Regions from separate parts of the Citrobacter sedlakii genome, predicted to be linked through region 4. Evidence: predicted binding sites of a transcription regulator. Region 4 holds the regulator's gene; each other region holds the start of a gene.

Region 1 (5,428 bases), 970 kb from region 4:
ACTGACCGGACGCTTTTCCAGCGCACGTAACATGCCGCTACGTAGTTTTTCTTCATTAAAAGGTTCGCGCACGTCGTTGCTTTTCACAACCCGTGGCATCACAAGTTCCGCGACTTCGAAAGTGGTGAAGCGTTCGTTACAAACCAGACACTGCCGACGGCGGCGTACTGACGATCCCTCGCCCACAAGACGAGAGTCAATTACTTTCGTGTCTACGGCGAAACAAAATGGGCAATGCATACGGCGTCCTGACCAGGTGGTTAACAGAAATCTATTTTACCCTGAACTGACGTGACAACAAAGGCGCAACGCTTTTGAGACAAAGGATCGGTGTCTTTGCGCCGTTTACGCACTACCATTAGGTCAGTGCAATATTCCAGGAAAACCGCGATATGACAAAACGTTACCTAAGAATTCTCCTGGCGGGAAGCCTGTTTAGCCTTACCGCCTGCGCCCAGCAAAGCGAGGTTCGTCAGATGCATCAAAGCATCAGTACGTTAAATAAAGAGATGAATCAGCTTAATCAGGAAACGGTAAAAATTACGCAGCAGAACAGCCTGAACGTGAAATCTACCCGCGGCGTGTACCTGTTGCCGGGTTCAAATACGCCGGCGCGTCTGAACAGCCAGATTGGCACGCTGCGCATGTCGCTAAAAAATATCGCGCCGAATGCTGACGGCACACGCGTGACGCTACGGATTCAGGGTGAGTCCAACGATCCGTTACCGGCTTTCAGCGGCACCGTTGAATATGGGCAAATTCAGGGAACAACTGACAATTATCAGGAAGTCAATGTGCAGAATATGTTGATTAACGCCCCTGCCAGTCTCCTGGCGCCAGCCGATGTGGACATTCCGCTTCAACTTAATGGTGTTACACCCGAGCAGTTAGGCTTTATCCGTATTCATGATATCCAGCCTGTGACGCGCTAAACGCCTCTGCGGAACGTTTTGTGCGTTCCGCAACATCTCACCCGCCCTTTTTGTGACTCTACTGACATCACCGAAATTTTTGCTAATCCTTTGCAACATTCATCAAAGTCAGTACAATCGCCGCGCTAAAACACGCAAACGTGAACGCAATCGATTACGTGAATGATAGAAATGTGAAACATGACAGATTTTTGTGAGCAATGATTTTTATAATAGGCTCCGCAGAAACACGAAATATTTAGAAACCTAATTCGCGCCTTTTTCACTCCCGTTAGGGATTTTCAATCAGTGGCATAAATATGAAAAAAACATTACTTGCAGCCGGTGCAGTGCTCGCGCTTTCTACGTCTTTCACCGTGAACGCCGCCGACAACGACAAACCGCAGTATCTTTCCGACTGGTGGCACCAGAGCGTCAACGTTGTGGGTTCCTACCATACCCGCTTCGGACCGACACTGCGCAACGACACCTATCTGGAATACGAAGCTTTCGCCAAAAAAGACTGGTTTGATTTCTATGGCTACGTTGATGCGCCTCGCTTCTTCGGCGGCGACAGCAACTCCCGCGGGATCTGGAACCACGGTTCTCCGCTGTTTATGGAAATCGAACCACGCTTCTCGATCGATAAGCTGACCAACAGCGACCTGAGCTTTGGTCCGTTCAAAGAGTGGTATTTCGCGAATAACTATATCTACGATATGGGTCGTAACAGCGAAGGCCGCCAGAGCACCTGGTATATGGGTCTCGGTACCGACATCGACACAGGGTTGCCGATGAGCCTGTCCCTGAACGTCTATGCGAAATATCAGTGGCAGAACTACGGTGCGTCCAATGAAAACGAATGGGATGGCTACCGTTTCAAAGTGAAATACTTTGTGCCGATTACCGATCTGTGGGGCGGTAACCTGAGCTACATTGGCTTCACCAACTTCGACTGGGGCTCTGATCTGGGCGACGATCAGTACCGCACCAGCAACTCTATCGCGTCCAGCCACATTCTGGCGCTGAACTACGATCACTGGCACTACTCGGTGGTCGCCCGTTACTTCCATAACGGTGGTCAGTGGAAAGATGGCGATGAGCCGGTATGGCAGGCGGAACCGATCAAGTCTAACGGCTTCGGCTGGTACCTGGTGGTAGGTTACAACTTCTAAGTAGCGCAAATAGCCGGGTGGCAAGTTATGCCTGACCCGGCCTCCGCGCGTCGCCCGCTGTTCCGCAAGCGGGCTTTTTATCGCTTACCTTGCGCAAAAAATCCGCCAACGAGCGCTCTGCACTCTCGCAAAAGCGCCGCTCCGTCATCGTGATCTGCAAACATCTGTCGAGCCGAAAGCAGCGATAATCATCCCGCCGTTCGCACCAGGCGACCAAAAGCCAGTATTCGCCCCAGAAATACATCCCCAGCGGCTGTACCTCCCGCCAGGAGAGCTGTCCGGCCTCGTCGCGATAATGCAGCGCCAGCACCTGTTGGCCGGAAATGGCGCGATGAATAAGGTCGAATGCGCTGCGTGAATGCGGCTGTGTCCCAAAGTCCGGGGCGAATATCCGCGCCTGCTCGGCTTTGCGGCGGCTTTCTTCCGGCAGGATCGCCAGCACTTTCTCTTGTGCTGACGCCAGTTCGCGCGACAGGGAATCTCCGCCCCAGGTCGTTAACAGACGAATAGCCGCAATCAGCGCTTCGGATTCCCGGTGAGTCAACATCAGCGGCGGCAAATCAAATCCCGCCATCAGGCGATACCCACTGCCCGCCTCTCCTTCCACCGGTACTCCGGACAGCGACAGGTCGCGGATATCACGGTAGATCGTCCGTTCTGACACCTCCAGCCGCTCGGCAAGTAGCGCCGCCGTCGTCAGTCGCCTGCCGCGCAGGATCTGCACAATCTGAAACAAACGGTCGGCGCGACGCGTCATAGTGACTCTCTTACGTTAAGCGGGTTGATGTAATCCGACACGGTTACCTTCGCTGTCGGTAAACAGCGCCACGGTGCCAATCTCGTTGCCCAAATCGATCGGGCCGAACACGCATTCACCACCGGCGCTGGCGACGCGATCCAGCGTTGCCGCAAGATCGTCGGTGTGCAGATAAACGATTGCGCCCTGCGGCGAAGGCAAGACGCCGTCGATTTTCGCCAACGCGCCGCCGGTAGCCGGATCGTCATAGGGAAAGACCGCCAGATCGGCACAGTCCATTTTTTCGCGGCGCAGCGACAGCCCCAGCACCGGCTCATAAAACGCGATAGCGCGCGCCATATCGGTGACGGGAATTTCAAACCAGTTAATGATGCTTTTACTTTTCATCCTTCCTCCTGCCTGTGTGGTTGAGTTCAGAAGAAGAATAAAACAGGGCTCCTGACAGCATACTGTCAGTAATGATTGCGGAACAAGCCAGAAAGGAAAAAGAAAAATCCCGATCTTACGACCGGGATTTCATCAGGGAGCTGAACACCAGATTACGGCAGAATTGACGGCTGATCCGCCCCTTCTTTTTCGACTTTCTGCTGCAGCATGTGCTCGCGCTTCATACCCAGCTTCAGCGCCAGCGCCGACGCAACGTAGATGGAAGACGCGGTACCGATAGAGACACCGATCAGCATGGTCAGCGAGAAGCCTTCCAGCACCGGGCCGCCGAACAGGAACAGCATCAGAATCACCATCAACGTGGTACCGGAGGTGATCAACGTACGGTGCAGCGTCTGGGTCAACGACACGTTAAAGATTTCGTACGGCGTACCGCGACGAATCTTGCGGAAGTTCTCACGGATACGGTCAGATACCACAATGCTGTCGTTAAGCGAGTAACCGATAACGGACATCAGCGACGCCACGATTGTCAGGTCGATCTCAATATGGAACAGCGACAGGATCCCAAGCGTGATGATCACGTCATGCGCCAGCGCGATCACCACCCCGGCCGCCAGTCGCCACTCGAAGCGGAAACCGACGTAAACGAGGATAGAAATCAGCGCGGCTAACAGCGCCATCGCGCCGGTTTGCGCAAGGTCAGCCCCCACGCTCGGTCCGACGAATTCAATTCGCTTCACCGCCGCGTTCTGGTTGGTGGACTCGTTAATCACACTCAACACTTTGCTGCCCAGCACCTGGCCGCCGTTCGCCCCTTCGGTCGGCGGCATACGAACCATGATGTCGTGACTGCTGCCGAAGTTCTGTAAAAGCGGATCAACAAAGCCCGCTTTTTCCAGCGCATCGCGCATCACATCCATCTCCGCAGGTTTTTCCAGCGTGATTTCGATAACCGTACCACCGGTAAAATCGAGCCCCCAGTTAAAGCCGCGTACGCCCATAATCACAATGGCCGCAATCAGCAGAGCGCCTGAAATGCCGAAAGCCCAGTAGTCCCAGCGCATAAAGTCCCAGACTTTACGGCCATGGTTCAATTGTTCAACAGTATATTCCTGTGCCACTTCGCACTCCTCAGATTGACAGCTTTTTGACGCGCTTGCCGCCATACAGCAGGTTTACGATGGCACGTGTACCGACAATTGCGGTAAACATTGACGTCGCTACACCGATACCGGTCGTAATCGCGAACCCTTTAATCGCCCCGGTGCCGACCGCGTACAGAATGATAACTTTGATCAGCGTGGTGATGTTCGCATCGAAAATAGAGCTGAACGCCCCCGCATAACCTTCGTTAATCGCCTGCTGCACCGAACGCCCGTTGCTCAACTCTTCTTTGATACGTTCGTTGATAAGCACGTTCGCATCGACGGCAACGGCAAGGGTTAAGACGATCCCCGCAATCCCAGGCATACTCAGCGTGGCCCCCGGCAGCAGCGACATCACGCCGACAATCAGCACCAGGTTTGCGATCAGCGCGCTGGTCGCAATCAGACCAAACTTCTTATAGAACAAGATCATGAACAGGATGGAGACCGCCAGACCCGCCAGACACGCTTCCAGACCCTGCTTAATGTTCTGCATACCCAGGGTTGGACCGATGGTCCGCTCTTCAACAATCTGAATTGGCGCAATCAGCGCGCCGGCACGCAGCAGCAGAGAGAGCTGACGCGCTTCGTTCGGGTTGTTGATGCCGGTAATACGGAAGCTGTTACCGAGACGAGACTGGATGTTGGCGATGTTAATCACCTCTTCCTGTTTCACCAGCACGGCACGACCGTTGGCGTCTTTCTTACCGCTGTCCTTATACTCCACAAACAGGGTCGCCATCGGCTTGCCGATATTGTCCTTGGTGAAGTTAGACATGATGTTGCCGCCTGCGCTATCGAGCGAAATGTTCACCTGCGGCTGGTTATACTCGTCCTGGCTGGACGTAGAGTCGGTGATATGGTCACCGGTCAGGATGACGCGTTTGTACAGCACAACTGGCTGGCCTTCACGCATCTGCTTCACTTCGGAGTCGCCCGGTACGCGTCCGGACGCTGCCGCAGCCTGGTCTACGTTGGTGTTAACCAGACGGAATTCCAGCGTCGCGGTCGCGCCAAGGATCTCTTTCGCGCGCGCCGTGTCCTGAATGC
Region 2 (5,428 bases), 2.0 Mb from region 4:
TTTGTCACTTCAGCACCGTAGTGCCTCGTCATCACGCCTCAGTGTTAAAGTGAACCGGATTTACCTGGAACACACACCTACACGCTTAAACCGGGACAACCGTCGCCCGGCCGACATAGCCTTCTCCGTCCCCCCTTCGCAGTAACACCAAGTACAGGAATATTAACCTGTTTCCCATCGACTACGCCTTTCGGCCTCGCCTTAGGGGTCGACTCACCCTGCCCCGATTAACGTTGGACAGGAACCCTTGGTCTTCCGGCGAGCGGGCTTTTCACCCGCTTTATCGTTACTTATGTCAGCATTCGCACTTCTGATACCTCCAGCATGCCTCACAGCACACCTTCAACGGCTTACAGAACGCTCCCCTACCCAACAACGCATAAGCGTCGCTGCCGCAGCTTCGGTGCATGGTTTAGCCCCGTTACATCTTCCGCGCAGGCCGACTCGACCAGTGAGCTATTACGCTTTCTTTAAATGATGGCTGCTTCTAAGCCAACATCCTGGCTGTCTGAGCCTTCCCACATCGTTTCCCACTTAACCATGACTTTGGGACCTTAGCTGGCGGTCTGGGTTGTTTCCCTCTTCACGACGGACGTTAGCACCCGCCGTGTGTCTCCCGTGATAACATTCTCCGGTATTCGCAGTTTGCATCGGGTTGGTAAGCCGGGATGGCCCCCTAGCCGAAACAGTGCTCTACCCCCGGAGATGAATTCACGAGGCGCTACCTAAATAGCTTTCGGGGAGAACCAGCTATCTCCCGGTTTGATTGGCCTTTCACCCCCAGCCACAGGTCATCCGCTAATTTTTCAACATTAGTCGGTTCGGTCCTCCAGTTAGTGTTACCCAACCTTCAACCTGCCCATGGCTAGATCACCGGGTTTCGGGTCTATACCCTGCAACTTAACGCCCAGTTAAGACTCGGTTTCCCTGCGGCTCCCCTATACGGTTAACCTTGCTACAGAATATAAGTCGCTGACCCATTATACAAAAGGTACGCAGTCACCCCATAAAGAGGCTCCCACTGCTTGTACGTACACGGTTTCAGGTTCTTTTTCACTCCCCTCGCCGGGGTTCTTTTCGCCTTTCCCTCACGGTACTGGTTCACTATCGGTCAGTCAGGAGTATTTAGCCTTGGAGGATGGTCCCCCCATATTCAGACAGGATACCACGTGTCCCGCCCTACTCATCGAGCTCACAACCGGTGCGGTTTTGTGTACGGGGCTGTCACCCTGTATCGCGTGCCTTTCCAGACACTTCCACTACCACACTGGCTGATTCAGGCTCTGGGCTGCTCCCCGTTCGCTCGCCGCTACTGGGGGAATCTCGGTTGATTTCTTTTCCTCGGGGTACTTAGATGTTTCAGTTCCCCCGGTTCGCCTCGTTAACCTATGTATTCAGTTAACGATAGTGTGACGAATCACACTGGGTTTCCCCATTCGGACATCGCCGGGTCAAAGGTTCATATCACCTCGCCGACGCTTTTCGCAGATTAGCACGTCCTTCATCGCCTCTGACTGCCAGGGCATCCACCGTGTACGCTTGGTCGCTTAACCTCACAACCCGAAGATGTTTCACTTCTGATTGCGATAATTGAGAGACTCACGAACAACTTTCGTTGTTCTGTGTTTCAATTTTCAGCTTGATCCAGATTTTTAAAGAGCAAATATCTCAAACATGACTCGCAAGTCAGTTTTGAGATATAACGGCCGGCGACTTTCACTCACACAAACCAGCAAGTGGCGTCCCCTAGGGGATTCGAACCCCTGTTACCGCCGTGAAAGGGCGGTGTCCTGGGCCTCTAGACGAAGGGGACACAAAGTCTCAATCGCAAGACGCCTTGCTTCTCTACATCTATCAGACAATCTGTGTGAGCACTACAAAGGCAGGTTCTTTAAGGTAAGGAGGTGATCCAACCGCAGGTTCCCCTACGGTTACCTTGTTACGACTTCACCCCAGTCATGAATCACAAAGTGGTAAGCGCCCTCCCGAAGGTTAAGCTACCTACTTCTTTTGCAACCCACTCCCATGGTGTGACGGGCGGTGTGTACAAGGCCCGGGAACGTATTCACCGTGGCATTCTGATCCACGATTACTAGCGATTCCGACTTCATGGAGTCGAGTTGCAGACTCCAATCCGGACTACGACATACTTTATGAGGTCCGCTTGCTCTCGCGAGGTCGCTTCTCTTTGTATATGCCATTGTAGCACGTGTGTAGCCCTGGTCGTAAGGGCCATGATGACTTGACGTCATCCCCACCTTCCTCCAGTTTATCACTGGCAGTCTCCTTTGAGTTCCCGGCCGGACCGCTGGCAACAAAGGATAAGGGTTGCGCTCGTTGCGGGACTTAACCCAACATTTCACAACACGAGCTGACGACAGCCATGCAGCACCTGTCTCACGGTTCCCGAAGGCACAACCGCATCTCTGCAGTCTTCCGTGGATGTCAAGACCAGGTAAGGTTCTTCGCGTTGCATCGAATTAAACCACATGCTCCACCGCTTGTGCGGGCCCCCGTCAATTCATTTGAGTTTTAACCTTGCGGCCGTACTCCCCAGGCGGTCTACTTAACGCGTTAGCTCCGGAAGCCACGCCTCAAGGGCACAGCCTCCAAGTAGACATCGTTTACGGCGTGGACTACCAGGGTATCTAATCCTGTTTGCTCCCCACGCTTTCGCACCTGAGCGTCAGTCTTCGTCCAGGGGGCCGCCTTCGCCACCGGTATTCCTCCAGATCTCTACGCATTTCACCGCTACACCTGGAATTCTACCCCCCTCTACGAGACTCAAGCCTGCCAGTTTCGAATGCAGTTCCCAGGTTGAGCCCGGGGATTTCACATCCGACTTGACAGACCGCCTGCGTGCGCTTTACGCCCAGTAATTCCGATTAACGCTTGCACCCTCCGTATTACCGCGGCTGCTGGCACGGAGTTAGCCGGTGCTTCTTCTGCGGGTAACGTCAATGACTGCGGTTATTAACCACAATCCCTTCCTCCCCGCTGAAAGTACTTTACAACCCGAAGGCCTTCTTCATACACGCGGCATGGCTGCATCAGGCTTGCGCCCATTGTGCAATATTCCCCACTGCTGCCTCCCGTAGGAGTCTGGACCGTGTCTCAGTTCCAGTGTGGCTGGTCATCCTCTCAGACCAGCTAGGGATCGTCGCCTTGGTGAGCCGTTACCTCACCAACAAGCTAATCCCATCTGGGCACATCCGGTGGCAAGAGGCCCGAAGGTCCCCCTCTTTGGTCTTGCGACGTTATGCGGTATTAGCTACCGTTTCCAGTAGTTATCCCCCTCCACCGGGCAGTTTCCCAGACATTACTCACCCGTCCGCCACTCGTCAGCGAAGCAGCAAGCTGCTTCCTGTTACCGTTCGACTTGCATGTGTTAGGCCTGCCGCCAGCGTTCAATCTGAGCCATGATCAAACTCTTCAATTTAAGTTTGATGCTCGTGAATTAAACTTCGTAATGAATTACGTGTTCACTCAGAGACTTGGTATTCATTTTTCGTCTTGCGACGTTAAGAATCCATGTCACTTTGAGTGCCCACACAGATTGTCTGATAAATTGTTAAAGAGCAGTTGCGACGCGCTTCAGCGCTCTGTCGCGAGGTGGCGTATATTACGCTTTCCTCTTTCAGAGTCAACCCTGAATTTCAGGATTTTTCTCTTCAACCGGACCGGCTGTTTGTGTGAAGTGATTCACATCCGCCGTGTCGATGGAGGCGCATTATAGGGAGTTCCCGAGCATCCGCAATAGAAAAATTGCAGAAAAATGTCTGACTGCTGCATTCCCCAGCAAAACCCCGCCTTATACCCTTTTACACACAGAGTTATCCACAAAGATGGCGATCTTTGCGTAGATCGTTCCTGCAATAAAGGATCTTCAACAATGGGATAAGCGATGTCGAAATCGAAAAAGAAAAATTCGCGAGCGTTGCGCAAACGTTTTCGTTACAATGCCCCCGCAAAACAAGGATGCCCCATAAGGGGCGTTAGCTAAGTTTTTCGAGAAAGATTCAGCTAACGCTCTCTGTAATAGTCAAATCCAGGGGATTTACCATGCAACAACGTCGTCCAGTCCGCCGCGCTCTGCTCAGTGTTTCTGACAAGGCCGGTATCATCGAATTCGCCCAGGCACTTTCCGCACGTGGTGTGGAGCTGCTGTCGACAGGGGGCACTGCCCGTCTGTTAGCAGATAAAGGTCTGCCGGTGACCGAAGTTTCCGATTACACCGGTTTCCCGGAAATGATGGATGGACGCGTGAAGACCCTGCATCCTAAAGTCCACGGCGGCATTCTTGGCCGTCGCGGCCAGGATGATGGCATTATGGAACAACACGGTATCGCGCCTATTGATATGGTTGTGGTGAACCTGTATCCGTTCGCCCAGACCGTAGCCCGTGAAGGCTGCTCGCTGGAAGACGCGGTTGAAAACATTGATATTGGCGGTCCGACCATGGTGCGCTCCGCCGCCAAGAATCATAAAGATGTCGCCATTGTGGTAAAGAGCAGCGACTACAACGCCATCATTAACGAAATGGATGCCAACGAAGGGTCACTGACCCTGAAGACGCGTTTCGACCTCGCCATCAAAGCCTTCGAACACACCGCCGCGTACGACAGCATGATTGCCAACTACTTTGGCAGTATGGTTCCGGCCTACCACGGCGAAAGTAAAGACGCCGCCGGTCGTTTCCCGCGTACCCTGAACCTGAACTTTATTAAAAAACAGGATATGCGTTACGGTGAGAATAGCCACCAGCAGGCCGCCTTCTATATAGAAGAAGAGATAAAAGAAGCGTCGGTCGCCACCGCTCAGCAGGTTCAGGGCAAAGCGCTCTCTTATAACAATATTGCCGACACCGACGCTGCGCTGGAATGTGTGAAAGAATTCAGCGAGCCGGCCTGCGTTATCGTCAAGCACGCCAACCCGTGCGGCGTTGCGGTAAGCACTTCTATTCTGGATGCCTACGATCGCGCCTACAAAACCGACCCGACCTCCGCGTTCGGCGGCATTATCGCCTTCAACCGCGAGCTGGATGCTGAAACTGCTCAGGCCATCATCTCCCGCCAGTTTGTTGAAGTGATCATCGCGCCATCGGCCTCTGCAGAAGCGCTGAAAATCACTTCTGCCAAACAGAACGTGCGCGTGCTGGTTTGCGGCCAATGGGCAGAACGCGTGCCGGGTCTGGACTTCAAACGCGTAAACGGCGGTCTGCTGGTTCAGGATCGCGATCTGGGCATGGTGACGGAAGCCGATCTGCGCGTGGTGACCAGACGTCAGCCGAGTGAGCAGGAACTGCGTGACGCGCTGTTCTGCTGGAAAGTGGCGAAATTCGTGAAGTCTAACGCCATTGTTTATGCGAAAGAGAATATGACTATCGGCATTGGCGCAGGCCAGATGAGCCGCGTTTATTCCGCGAAAA
Region 3 (5,428 bases), 870 kb from region 4:
AATACAAGAAAACCGTAGGCGATGTTGATCTCTACGCGTCTTATCTGTTCAGCGATGACTACAACGCAAACAACGGCCTGAACTACAAGCGTAAAGGCGGCGGCTCGCTGGGTGCGGATTATCATATTACTGACGATCTAAGCTGGGGTACGGCGTGGAACTACACCCGTGCAGAAATGCGCGGCAACGGCAACAAGACGTACGATCAGAACATTGTGGGTACAGCATTGAGCTGGACGCCGGAAAACTGGACCTTCTCAATGGGCGGCGGCTGGTACCAGAACTTCATGACCACGAAAAAAGTATCGGTGAACGACTACTTTGCTGGTGATGCCTGGGGTCTGGAATACTTCGCGGGCTACACTTTCCCGATCAACCAGTACGCGGTGAAATCCATTCAGCCGTACTTTATGGGCGACCGTATTGAATACGTGAATGGCCGGGATTATCTGCGCACCGATAACGGCGTGGGGATCAGCTTCCAACTGGACTATGGTTTCCGTGTTGATTACGAGCATGTCTTCACCTCCAGCACCGATGACCTGGGCGATATGAACCTCGTGCGTCTGCGTTACGACTTCTGAGTCGGCGACAGTGCCGGAGAGCGACGCGTGGCGTCTTATCCGGCCTGTGTCGCCGCACTGTGCGCGCCGGGTAAGGCGAAAACGCCGCCCGGCTCTTTTAATGGCGCAGCCAGTCCGCCACCTCTTCAAACGTCCCGCGAAAGACAATCTTGTCGGCTTTTTTCTCCAGTTGATAGCGGTACATCGGGTCGTAATATTCTTCCAGCAGCGGCACCAGCCAGTTGAAATGGGCGTCGGTGCTACCGGTACGACGCTGTTCCGTCAGCGCGGTGTCAAGCTTTGCGGTCAGTTCGGCAAAGCGTTGCAAACCCAGACGGCGGCGAATAGCGAAAAGCCCGTGATGCAGATACTCGCCATATTCCTGCCAGCCCTGTTCGTCCCCGTATGCGTGGGTGAAATCATGGTGCATACGGATAAAATACTCGTCGCGCAACCGTTCAAGACGGCGTTCGAACGGATCGTCCACCACGGCGATGCTCGCCTGAGTCATCCGGAGGCGCAGACATTCCGGCAGATGGTTTGAGCCGATCATCCGGCCTTCATCTTCCAGCACCCAGCGTGACGCCTGTTTTTTCAGTAACGTCACCGCCAGCAGGTTTTCAAAACTCGCCTGGCTGAGCTGCGGTTCCAGCGTGCGGCCAAACGAGGAGCCGCGATGATGGGCGAGCCCTTCAAGATCGATCCCATCAGGCCGCTGCTGGACCAGCTGCGTTTTGCCATTGCCTGTGCAGCCGCCGACAAGCACCATCGGTTTCTGGACCTGTTCTTCCGTAATGTGTATCGCCGCCTGGCGCAGCGCTTTGTAGCCGCCTTTGATCAGCGGGTACTCGACGCCCGCCTCGCGCAGCCACTGTTGAGTAATATGCGATCGCTGGCCGCCGCGCGCGCAGCAGATATAGCCGTGCGGGTATTTTTCGCAGGCCGCGCGCCAGGCGTCAATTCGCTGCTGGCGTTTCTCGCCGCAGACCCGTTGATGACCCAGCGCCAGCGCAGCGTCCGGCCCCTGGCGTTTGTAACAGGTGCCGACGGCGGCGCGCTCGTCATCATCCATCAAGGGCAAATTGATTGCGCCGGGCATTGCGCCTTGCTGAAATTCAACCGGCGCGCGGACATCGATTAAGGGCGTATCAGCGGCGAGGATCGCCCGATAGTCCGTTCCATCGTTCATGTGAAATCCTGAAAAGACAAAAACAGCAATGGGGGGATTTTACGCGCGTAGAGGGGAAACGGGGAAGGAAACTTCCTTCCCCTGGCACTAAATGTGTTAGTTGAGCTGGCTTTGCGCCCAGACGATACCGCTGGCGTATTCCGGCGGAAGCAGCGGCGCGAGGGCTTCAAGCGTTGCGCTCAGGCGCGCGGTGTCGCTGTCGGTCAGGTTCAGGTGGCCAACTTTACGCCCCGGACGCACCTCTTTGTCATACCAGTGCAGGTGCACGAGCGGCAGCTTCAGCCAGTCAGCATTCAGCTCGCTGCCAATCAGATTCACCATCACCGACGGGCTGTTTACCACCGGCGCTGGCATCGGCAGGCCGGTAATAGCCCGCAAATGCAACTCGAACTGGCTGATGCTGGCGCCGTTTTGCGTCCAGTGACCGCTGTTATGCACGCGCGGCGCCAGTTCGTTAATCAACAGGCCGTCCGGCGTGACAAAACACTCCATCGCCATTACGCCGACGTAGTTCAGCTCCTGCATAATGGCGGAGAGCATCGCTTCGGCCTGTGCCTGCTGTTTCGCATTGGCCTGGGGAAAAGCGACGCTGGTACGCAGAATTCCGTCCTGATGCAGGTTGCGCGTTAACGGGTAAAACACCGTACTGCCGTCGAAAGCGCGAGCGCCAACCAGCGACACTTCAGCGGAAAAGTTGATGCCCTGTTCAACGATGCATTCGCCGTAGCAGTCGGCCGGAAGCTGGTCGGTTTCCGTCGCGCGCAGTCGCCACTGGCCGCGGCCGTCGTAGCCGCCGACGCGACGTTTCACGATCGCCAGTTCACCCAGCCGTTCAAACACCGCGGGCCATTCCTTTTTATCGGCCAGCAATTGCCACGGCGCGGTCGCCAGGTTGAGCGTGTCAAAAAGCTGCTTTTGCGTCAGGCGGTCGGCAATAATCGGGAAGACGTCGCGGTTGACGAACGCGGGATGACGCGCCAGTTCACGGGTCAGCGCCGTTTCCGGCCAGCGCTCAATTTCTGCGGTGATAACGCTTTGTTGAAAAGGGACGGCGGCAGGTTCCGCGTCCAGCCCAACCGGCCAGACGGCGATACCCAGCGGTTCACCGGCCTGACGCAGCATTCGACCTAACTGACCGTTGCCCAGTACGCAGACCTGTTTCATGCCGTACCTCGCGGGTCCGGATTCTCAAGGACGTCGTCCGTCTGCGCCTTGCGCCAGTCGTGCAAACGCTGACGTAACGCGTTGTCGTGCGTTGCCAGAATTTGGGCGGCCAACAGCGCTGCGTTTGCCGCGCCGGCTTTACCTATCGCCAGCGTGCCCACCGGAATGCCGCGCGGCATTTGCACGATGGAGTAGAGGCTGTCGACGCCGCTCAGCGCTGCGCTTTGTACCGGAACGCCCAGCACCGGCACCAGCGTTTTCGCCGCAATCATGCCCGGCAGATGCGCCGCGCCGCCGGCGCCGGCGATAATCACCTGATAGCCGTGTTCTTCCGCACTTTCGGCGAAGCTGAACAGTTTATCGGGGGTGCGGTGCGCAGAGACAACCTCAACGTGGTGTGGGACGTTCAGAATATCGAAGATTTCGGCGGCGAACTGCATGGTAGCCCAGTCGCTTTTGGACCCCATCACGATGGCGACTCGCGCCGGGTTATTGCGGGAAGACATGCGTCTGAAAACTCCTGTGGTGCGGGACACGCTGCTTTTGAGGCCACAGAGAATAGCATGTAAATACGCCAAGGAAAACGGTTGCGTCACTTATGAGGCTGGCAATTCGCGGGGAGATTTAAAACGGGAAAGAGATCAGTTTAACGTCTGTCGGCGTCACTTTTACCATCGACCCTTCGCTGTGCCAGGCGCCTAACACCACGCGGAACGCGGGTTGGCCGTTAGCGGTAAGGGTATGCACGTCCGGGCGGTGGGTGTGCCCGTGGATCAGCCACTGCACCTGATGTTTTTCCATCCCGGCCACAACGGCATCTTGATTAACGTCCATGATGGCCAGCGATTTGCTGCTGTTGGCGGCTTTGCTGCCCGCGCGCATTTTCGCGGCTACCCGTTTGCGAATAAACAACGGCAGGGCGAGAAACAGCGTTTGCAGCCAGCGCTGATGAACTTTGGCGCGAAACGCCTGATAACCGTGGTCGTCAGTACACAGCGTATCGCCATGCATAATCAGTATCCGGCGGCCATACAGCGTGAGCACCTTTTCCTGCGGCAAAAGGATCATTCCGCTTTCACGCGCGAAGCGTTTCCCAAGCAGAAAGTCCCGGTTGCCGTGAATAAAGAAGCAAGGAACGCCCGCGTCAACCACCGCCTTGATTGCCGCCGCGATTTGCCGGTGCAGAGGCAGAGGGTCGTCGTCGCCGATCCAGGCTTCAAACAGATCGCCGAGGATATACAGCGCGTCGGCCTGACGGGCCTCTCCGGCTAAAAAACGCAGAAAACCGGCGGTAATCGCCGGTTCTTCCGTGCAGAGATGAAGATCTGCAATAAACAGTGTCGCCACGATTACTCGCTAACGGTCACGTTTTCGATGATCACGTCTTCTTTTGGTACGTCCTGGTGCATACCGCTGCGACCGGTCGCGACGCCTTTGATTTTATCCACAACGTCCATGCCTTCAACGACCTCGGCAAATACGCAGTAACCCCAGCCCTGCATGCTTTCGCCGGAGAAGTTCAGGAAGTCGTTGTCGACGACGTTGATGAAGAACTGCGCGGTTGCAGAGTGCGGAGCCTGAGTACGGGCCATCGCCAGCGTACCGCGGGTGTTTTTCAGACCGTTGTTGGCTTCGTTTTTGATCGCTTCTTTCGTTGCTTTCTGCTTCATGCCAGGTTCGAAACCGCCGCCCTGAATCATGAAACCGTTAATCACACGGTGGAAAATGGTGTTGTTGTAAAAACCTTCGCGGCAGTAGTCCAGGAAGTTTTTAACTGTTTCAGGCGCTTTATCATCAAACGTTTTGATTACGATATCGCCGTGATTAGTGTGGAAAGTAACCATTTTTGCATCCTGTTCCGATAGAGAAGTGCTTTAACCCGATGAGGGTCAGAGTAAGGGGTGTGTTATAGCATAAGCGCAGGCTGTGATCACCTTGCAAAGTGTGCTGATCCCATGCCGAATTATGGGTATTATACGGACTTTACGATCCACACACGTCTTACACGGAACCTTCAATGTTAAAAATTTTTAATACACTGACGCGCCAAAAAGAGGAATTCAAACCTATTCATGCCGGGGAAGTCGGCATGTACGTGTGTGGTATTACCGTTTACGATCTCTGTCATATCGGACATGGCCGTACTTTCGTCGCGTTCGATGTGGTGGCGCGTTACCTGCGTTTTCTGGGCTACACGCTGAAATACGTACGCAACATTACTGATATCGACGACAAAATCATCAAACGCGCTAATGAAAACGGTGAAAGCTTCGTGGCGCTTGTCGATCGCATGATCGCGGAAATGCACAAAGATTTTGATGCGCTGAATATTCTGCGCCCGGACATGGAGCCACGCGCGACGCATCATATCGCCGAGATCATTGAGATCACCGAGCAACTGATCGCCAAAGGCCACGCTTACGTCGCAGACAACGGTGACGTGATGTTCGACGTGCCGACTGACCCAAACTACGGTCTGCTGTCTCGCCAGGATCTGGATCAGTTGCAGGCC
Region 4 (5,428 bases):
GCGCGACACCCATAACCGCCAACCAGAAAGGCGATGGTCTGCGGCACATAGCTCAGGCCAATGACCGCCGGACTATAGCCCATTTCGCTCAGGATAAACGGCGAACCGGTGAGCCAGGCAAAGAAGCTGGCAGAGCAGGCCGCGTAGATCAGCACATTGCCACGATAAGCCCGGGTACGCAGCAGCGTCGCGAACGTCAGCTTATCCTGGCCATCCTTACGGGCGTTTTGAGTCGGTTTCAGGCGCAGAGCGGGCAGCATCAACACCAGGGTAATCGCGAACAGGGTGGCGAAAATCGCCTGCCAGGAAAAATGGGTCAGGATCCAACTACCTAGCAAGGGCGCCAGCGCAGGGGAAAGGCCCACTAACGGCATTATGGTCGCAAAAATGCGGTTAATCTTCTGCGAAGGATAATAGTCCGTAACCAGCGCCTGCCAGATCACCGTTGCGGCGCAGACGCCTACCGCCTGCACAAAGCGTAAAACCAGCAGTGCGGCGGCGCTTTCTACCCACAGCATCCCCAGGCTGCCGAGGGCAAAAATGGCTAAACCTGACAGCAGGATCGGTTTGCGTCCATAGCGGTCTGAAAGCGGTCCCCACAGCAGTTGCGCGACGGCAAAACCCGCTAAAAACAGGCTGAGGCTGGCGCTGACCGCCGACGCGGGCGTTTGCAGGTCGGATTGAATGGCGGCGAAAGCGGGGAGATACATGTCGGTGGCCAGAAAGCCCAGTACGCTCAGTCCCGCCAGCCAGACTAAAAACCCTTTTCCAGGTTGCATCGCTGCTTGCATAGTTGTTCTCTTATTTTAATGAATAATCTTCGCGCAGAGTGTAGGGAGTGTCTTTCTCCTTGTGAAACGGTAATATTTGGTTATTGCATTCAAAAATTTTGCAGGCAGATTATGTGGTCAGAATATGCGCTGGAAGTCGTCGACGCCGTTGCGCGTAACGGCAGCTTCAGTTCAGCGGCTCAGGAATTGCACCGGGTGCCTTCTGCGGTCAGCTACACGGTACGGCAACTGGAAGAGTGGTTGGCGGTCCCACTGTTTGAACGCCGCCACCGTGACGTGGTGCTGACGCCCGCCGGGGCCTGGTTTTTAAAAGAAGGGCGTTCTGTTATCAAAAAAATGCAGGACACCCGGCAACAGTGTCAGCAAATCGCCAATGGCTGGCGCGGGCAGTTGCCTGTTGCGGTGGATAATATCGTGCGTCCGGAACGGACCCGCCAGATGGTCGTCGACTTTTACCGTCATTTTGATGATGTAGAGCTGCTGGTTTTTCAGGAAGTTTTCAACGGCGTCTGGGACGCGTTGTCCGATGGTCGGGTGGAGTTGGCCATTGGCGCGACGCGCGCTATTCCGGTGGGCGGTCGCTATGCCTTTCGCGATATGGGAATGTTGAGCTGGAGTTGCGTGGTGGCGCGTTCCCATCCGCTGGCGAGCATAATGGGGCCGTTGAGCGACGACACGTTGCGAAACTGGCCGTCGCTGGTGCTGGAGGATACCTCCCGAAACCTGCCCAAACGCGTCACATGGTTACTGGATAATCAACGCCGTATGGTCGTGCCGGACTGGGACTCTTCCGCAACCTGTATCAGCGCTGGATTGTGTATTGGCATGGTGCCGACGCATTTTGCCAAACCTCGTCTTAACACGGGGCAGTGGGTTGCGCTGGAGCTGGAAAATCCTTTCCCGGATGCCGCCTGCTGTCTTACCTGGCAACAAAACGATACCTCGCCGGCGCTGGCGTGGCTGCTGGAGTATCTGGGAGACAGTGAAACACTGAACAGAGAGTGGCTGCGGGAGCCTGATGAGACTCCCGCAGGCGCGACTTAACGGCGGTAGTCGCGGAACGGGCCGTCCGCAACAGAGCGACGTTCAATCAGTCGCGGGTGGACTTCGATCGACTGGGACTCCTCGCGCTTATTGACGATACGGTCTAACAGCATATTAAACGCCGTTTCACCCAGAGAATCCTTCGGCTGATGAATAGTGGTTAACGCTGGCGTAAAGAAGCGCGCGTTTCGCACGTTGTCATAACCGATCAGCGAGACATCCTGCGGGACGCGCAGACCCATTTCATCGGCAGCACAGAGCGCGCCCATCGCCATGATGTCGCCGCCGCAGAATACCGCTGTCGGACGGTGTGACTGCGACAGGATTTGCTGCATTGCGCGGTAGCCGGACTCCGGCTCAAAATCGCCCTGCACAATCCAGTTTTCCGGCACGTTGATCAGCGCTTCTTCCATCGCTTTCATAAAGCCAGCCAGACGGCCTGCGCCGGTGTTCCGCTCCAACGGACCGGGAATCACGCCGATTTCACGATGTCCGCGCTCCACCAGGTATCGGCCTGCCATATAGCCGCCTTCAAAGGCGTTATCGATCACCGTGTCCGTGAAATCGGCTTTGGCTTCGCCCCAGTCCATCACTACCATGGGAATATGACGGTATTCTTCGAGCATAGAAAGCAGAGGTTCCGGATATTCAGAACACATGACCAACAGGCCATCCACGCGTTTTTGCGCCATCATCGACAGATAGGCGCGCTGTTTTTCCAGGTTATTCCACGCGTTGCCGAGGATGAGGGTATAACCCTTCTGGAAACAGTTTTTTTCAACGGCTTCTATAATTTCGGCAAAGTAGGCGGCTTCGCTGCTGGTCGCCAACAGGCCGATGGACTTGGTATGGTTGACCTTCAGGCTTCGGGCGACGGCGCTGGGGGAATAGTGCAATTCTTTGATTGCCGCCCACACCGCGTTACGCGTTTCTTCTGCAACAAAACGCGTTTTGTTAATAACGTGTGATACGGTTGTAGTGGAAACGTTTGCTCGTTTCGCTACATCTTTAATTGTTGCCATTACATCTCACTCCAGACCCAACCTGAACAGTAAAATACGCTAAGTAAACGTTTGCCTTTACACACCCTGATCGCAACATCAGGGTTGCGGCACGCCGGGAAAACGACACGGAACGTCAGGAAGGGGTCAATGGCCGGTACGCTAAACAAGTAAGCGTCGAATTTTGGCTGATCTTAACGAAAAGGGGAAGTGTTAAAAACAGATATCACCCTAAATCGTGGGAGATTTTTGCTTTCAAGTGTGTAAAAATGCGCTATATCACTTTTTGTGTGGGAATAAAAAGGAGAAAAGTTGATGAGCACCGATCTGAAATTTTCATTAGTGACCACGTTTATTGTTCTGGCTCTGATCGTGGCAGGTGGTTTAACCGCAGCACTGCACTGATTTACCGCTGAGGGAGTGTCGCTCCCTCACATTCCCTTCGCCAATTGTTATCAAAAATGCAAAAGTCTTTTGTAAATTTGTTAACTTCTCTTTTTTTGTGATTGATGTCATGCTTTTGGCTTTTCTTGTCCACCGCGTTTAAGCGCGAACAGGCGGAGTCATTACCGTATGAAAATAAATTACCCTTTACTGGCGTTGGCCATAGGCGCGTTCGGGATCGGCACCACTGAATTTTCTCCCATGGGATTATTGCCGGTCATCGCTCGCGGCGTTGATGTGACGATTCCCGCCGCAGGAATGCTGATCAGCGCTTATGCCATTGGGGTGATGGTCGGCGCGCCATTAATGACGCTACTGCTTTCACATCGCGGACGTCGCAATGCGTTGATCTTTCTGATGGCCATTTTCACCGTGGGCAATGTGCTTTCCGCTATCTCTCCTGATTACACCACCCTGATGCTGTCTCGCGTTCTGACCAGTCTGAACCACGGCGCCTTTTTTGGGCTGGGCTCCGTCGTGGCGGCAAGCGTGGTGCCAAAGCATAAGCAGGCCAGCGCGGTGGCAACAATGTTTATGGGACTGACAATCGCCAACATCGGCGGTGTTCCGGCTGCCACCTGGCTCGGTGAAACTATCGGCTGGCGAATGTCGTTTATGGCGACCGCTGGGCTGGGCGTTATCGCGATGGCGAGCCTGTTCTTCTCCTTGCCGAAGGGCAGCGCTGGAACGCGTCCGGAGGTAAAAAAGGAGCTGGCGGTGCTGATGCGTCCGCAGGTGTTGATGGCGTTATTAACCACTGTTCTGGGGGCTGGGGCGATGTTTACGCTGTATACCTACATCGCGCCCGTATTGCACAGCATTACGCATGCCTCGCCAGCGTTTGTCACCGGTATGCTGGTGCTGATTGGCGTTGGGTTTTCCATCGGTAATTATTTTGGCGGAAAACTGGCTGACCGTTCGGTGAATGGCACCCTGAAAGGTTTTCTGTTGCTTCTGATGGTGATTATGCTGGCGATCCCCTTTCTGGCACAAAATGCGCTGGGGGCAGCGATCGCTATGGTGGTCTGGGGAGCGGCGACCTTCGCGGTGGTGCCTCCACTGCAAATGCGAGTGATGCGTGTGGCGCACGAGGCGCCGGGCCTTTCTTCGTCAGTGAATATTGGCGCTTTCAACCTGGGTAATGCGCTGGGCGCTGCCGCGGGCGGGGCGGTCATTTCCGGCGGTCTGGGCTACGCTTTTGTTCCGGTTATGGGGGCGATCGTGGCGGGGCTGGCGCTACTGCTGGTGTTTATTTCCGCCAGAAAACAGCCGCAGACAGAGTGCGTCGCCAGCTAAAACGGCAAACTCTTTAATGCCCGACGCACGAATGTGCTGTCGGGCATTTTTCAGTTATGCGGCAAAGTTTTTCGCCACAAACGCCCAGTTAACCAGCGCCCAGAAGTTTTCCAGATAACCCGGACGCGCGTTACGATAGTCAATGTAATAGGCGTGTTCCCATACGTCGACGGTCATTAACGGCGTGGCGTCTGTGGTGAGCGGCGTCCCCGCGTTAGACGTGGACACGATAGCCAGCTTGCCGTCTTTGTCTTTAACCAGCCAGGTCCAGCCGGAGCCGAAGTTCTTGATCGCGGCATCGGTAAACTGGGCCTTGAAGTCGGCGAAGCTGCCAAACGCGGCGGCGATAGCGTCAGCCAGTTCACCCGTGGGTTCCCCACCGGCATTCGGCGCCAGGCAATTCCAGTAGAAGGTGTGGTTCCAGACCTGAGCGGCGTTGTTAAACACGCCCCCCTCAGAGCTCCGCACAATCTCTTCCAGCGATTTGCCTTCAAATGCGGTGCCTTTGATCAGGTTATTCAGGTTTGTCACATAGGTCTGATGGTGTTTGCCATAGTGGTATTCCAGCGTTTCAGCGGAAATATGCGGCGCAAGCGCATCTTTGGCATACGGTAATGCAGGTAATTCGAACGACATTGCTTCTCTCCTTATTATTAATATTGATTCGCACAATAACCTTATTGTACGTAAGGATAGGGTAGCAAATTGAAAGGTGTGGCAAAAGAAGAACTTACCCTGTTGTGTAACAACAGGGTAAAGTTTTAGCGAATGGTTTTCGGCGTCATCACCCGGCGGGCGCCGACATAATGGCGCTGCCAGTAGTCTTCGCTAAGAGAGGTGATTTGGATTTCC

The links. Region 4 encodes PurR, which represses purine synthesis genes. Its sites were predicted from a motif close to CANGCAAACGTTTGCNTG; they were not measured.
Region 1: the regulator PurR is predicted to act here: its motif matches at 1,076-1,093, upstream of JY391_RS16615 (nucleoside-specific channel-forming protein Tsx).
Region 2: the regulator PurR is predicted to act here: its motif matches at 3,939-3,956, upstream of purH (bifunctional phosphoribosylaminoimidazolecarboxamide formyltransferase/IMP cyclohydrolase).
Region 3: the regulator PurR is predicted to act here: its motif matches at 3,493-3,510, upstream of purE (5-(carboxyamino)imidazole ribonucleotide mutase).

What each region holds. Positions count from the first base shown of each region.
Region 1 is NZ_CP071070.1:3,449,297-3,454,724, forward strand. It holds gene nrdR (transcriptional regulator NrdR) at 1-240, opposite strand, end outside; gene JY391_RS16610 (SadB/YajI family lipoprotein) at 393-932, shown strand; gene JY391_RS16615 (nucleoside-specific channel-forming protein Tsx) at 1,232-2,086, shown strand; gene JY391_RS16620 (helix-turn-helix transcriptional regulator) at 2,112-2,843, opposite strand; gene JY391_RS16625 (VOC family protein) at 2,859-3,230, opposite strand; gene secF (protein translocase subunit SecF) at 3,383-4,354, opposite strand; gene secD (protein translocase subunit SecD) at 4,365-5,428, opposite strand, start outside.
Region 2 is NZ_CP071070.1:4,441,036-4,446,463, forward strand. It holds rRNA gene JY391_RS21015 (23S ribosomal RNA) at 1-1,553, opposite strand, end outside; tRNA gene JY391_RS21020 (tRNA-Glu) at 1,738-1,813, opposite strand; rRNA gene JY391_RS21025 (16S ribosomal RNA) at 1,898-3,439, opposite strand; gene purH (bifunctional phosphoribosylaminoimidazolecarboxamide formyltransferase/IMP cyclohydrolase) at 4,063-5,428, shown strand, end outside.
Region 3 is NZ_CP071070.1:3,351,467-3,356,894, reverse strand. It holds gene JY391_RS16160 (porin) at 1-584, shown strand, start outside; gene mnmH (tRNA 2-selenouridine(34) synthase MnmH) at 682-1,752, opposite strand; gene purK (5-(carboxyamino)imidazole ribonucleotide synthase) at 1,849-2,916, opposite strand; gene purE (5-(carboxyamino)imidazole ribonucleotide mutase) at 2,913-3,422, opposite strand; gene lpxH (UDP-2,3-diacylglucosamine diphosphatase) at 3,541-4,263, opposite strand; gene ppiB (peptidylprolyl isomerase B) at 4,266-4,760, opposite strand; gene cysS (cysteine--tRNA ligase) at 4,934-5,428, shown strand, end outside.
Region 4 is NZ_CP071070.1:2,481,573-2,487,000, reverse strand. It holds gene punC (purine nucleoside transporter PunC) at 1-779, opposite strand, end outside; gene punR (DNA-binding transcriptional activator PunR) at 903-1,835, shown strand; gene purR (HTH-type transcriptional repressor PurR) at 1,832-2,857, opposite strand; gene cydH (cytochrome bd-I oxidase subunit CydH) at 3,152-3,241, shown strand; gene JY391_RS11850 (MFS transporter) at 3,410-4,576, shown strand; gene sodB (superoxide dismutase [Fe]) at 4,631-5,212, opposite strand; gene JY391_RS11840 (C40 family peptidase) at 5,338-5,428, opposite strand, start outside.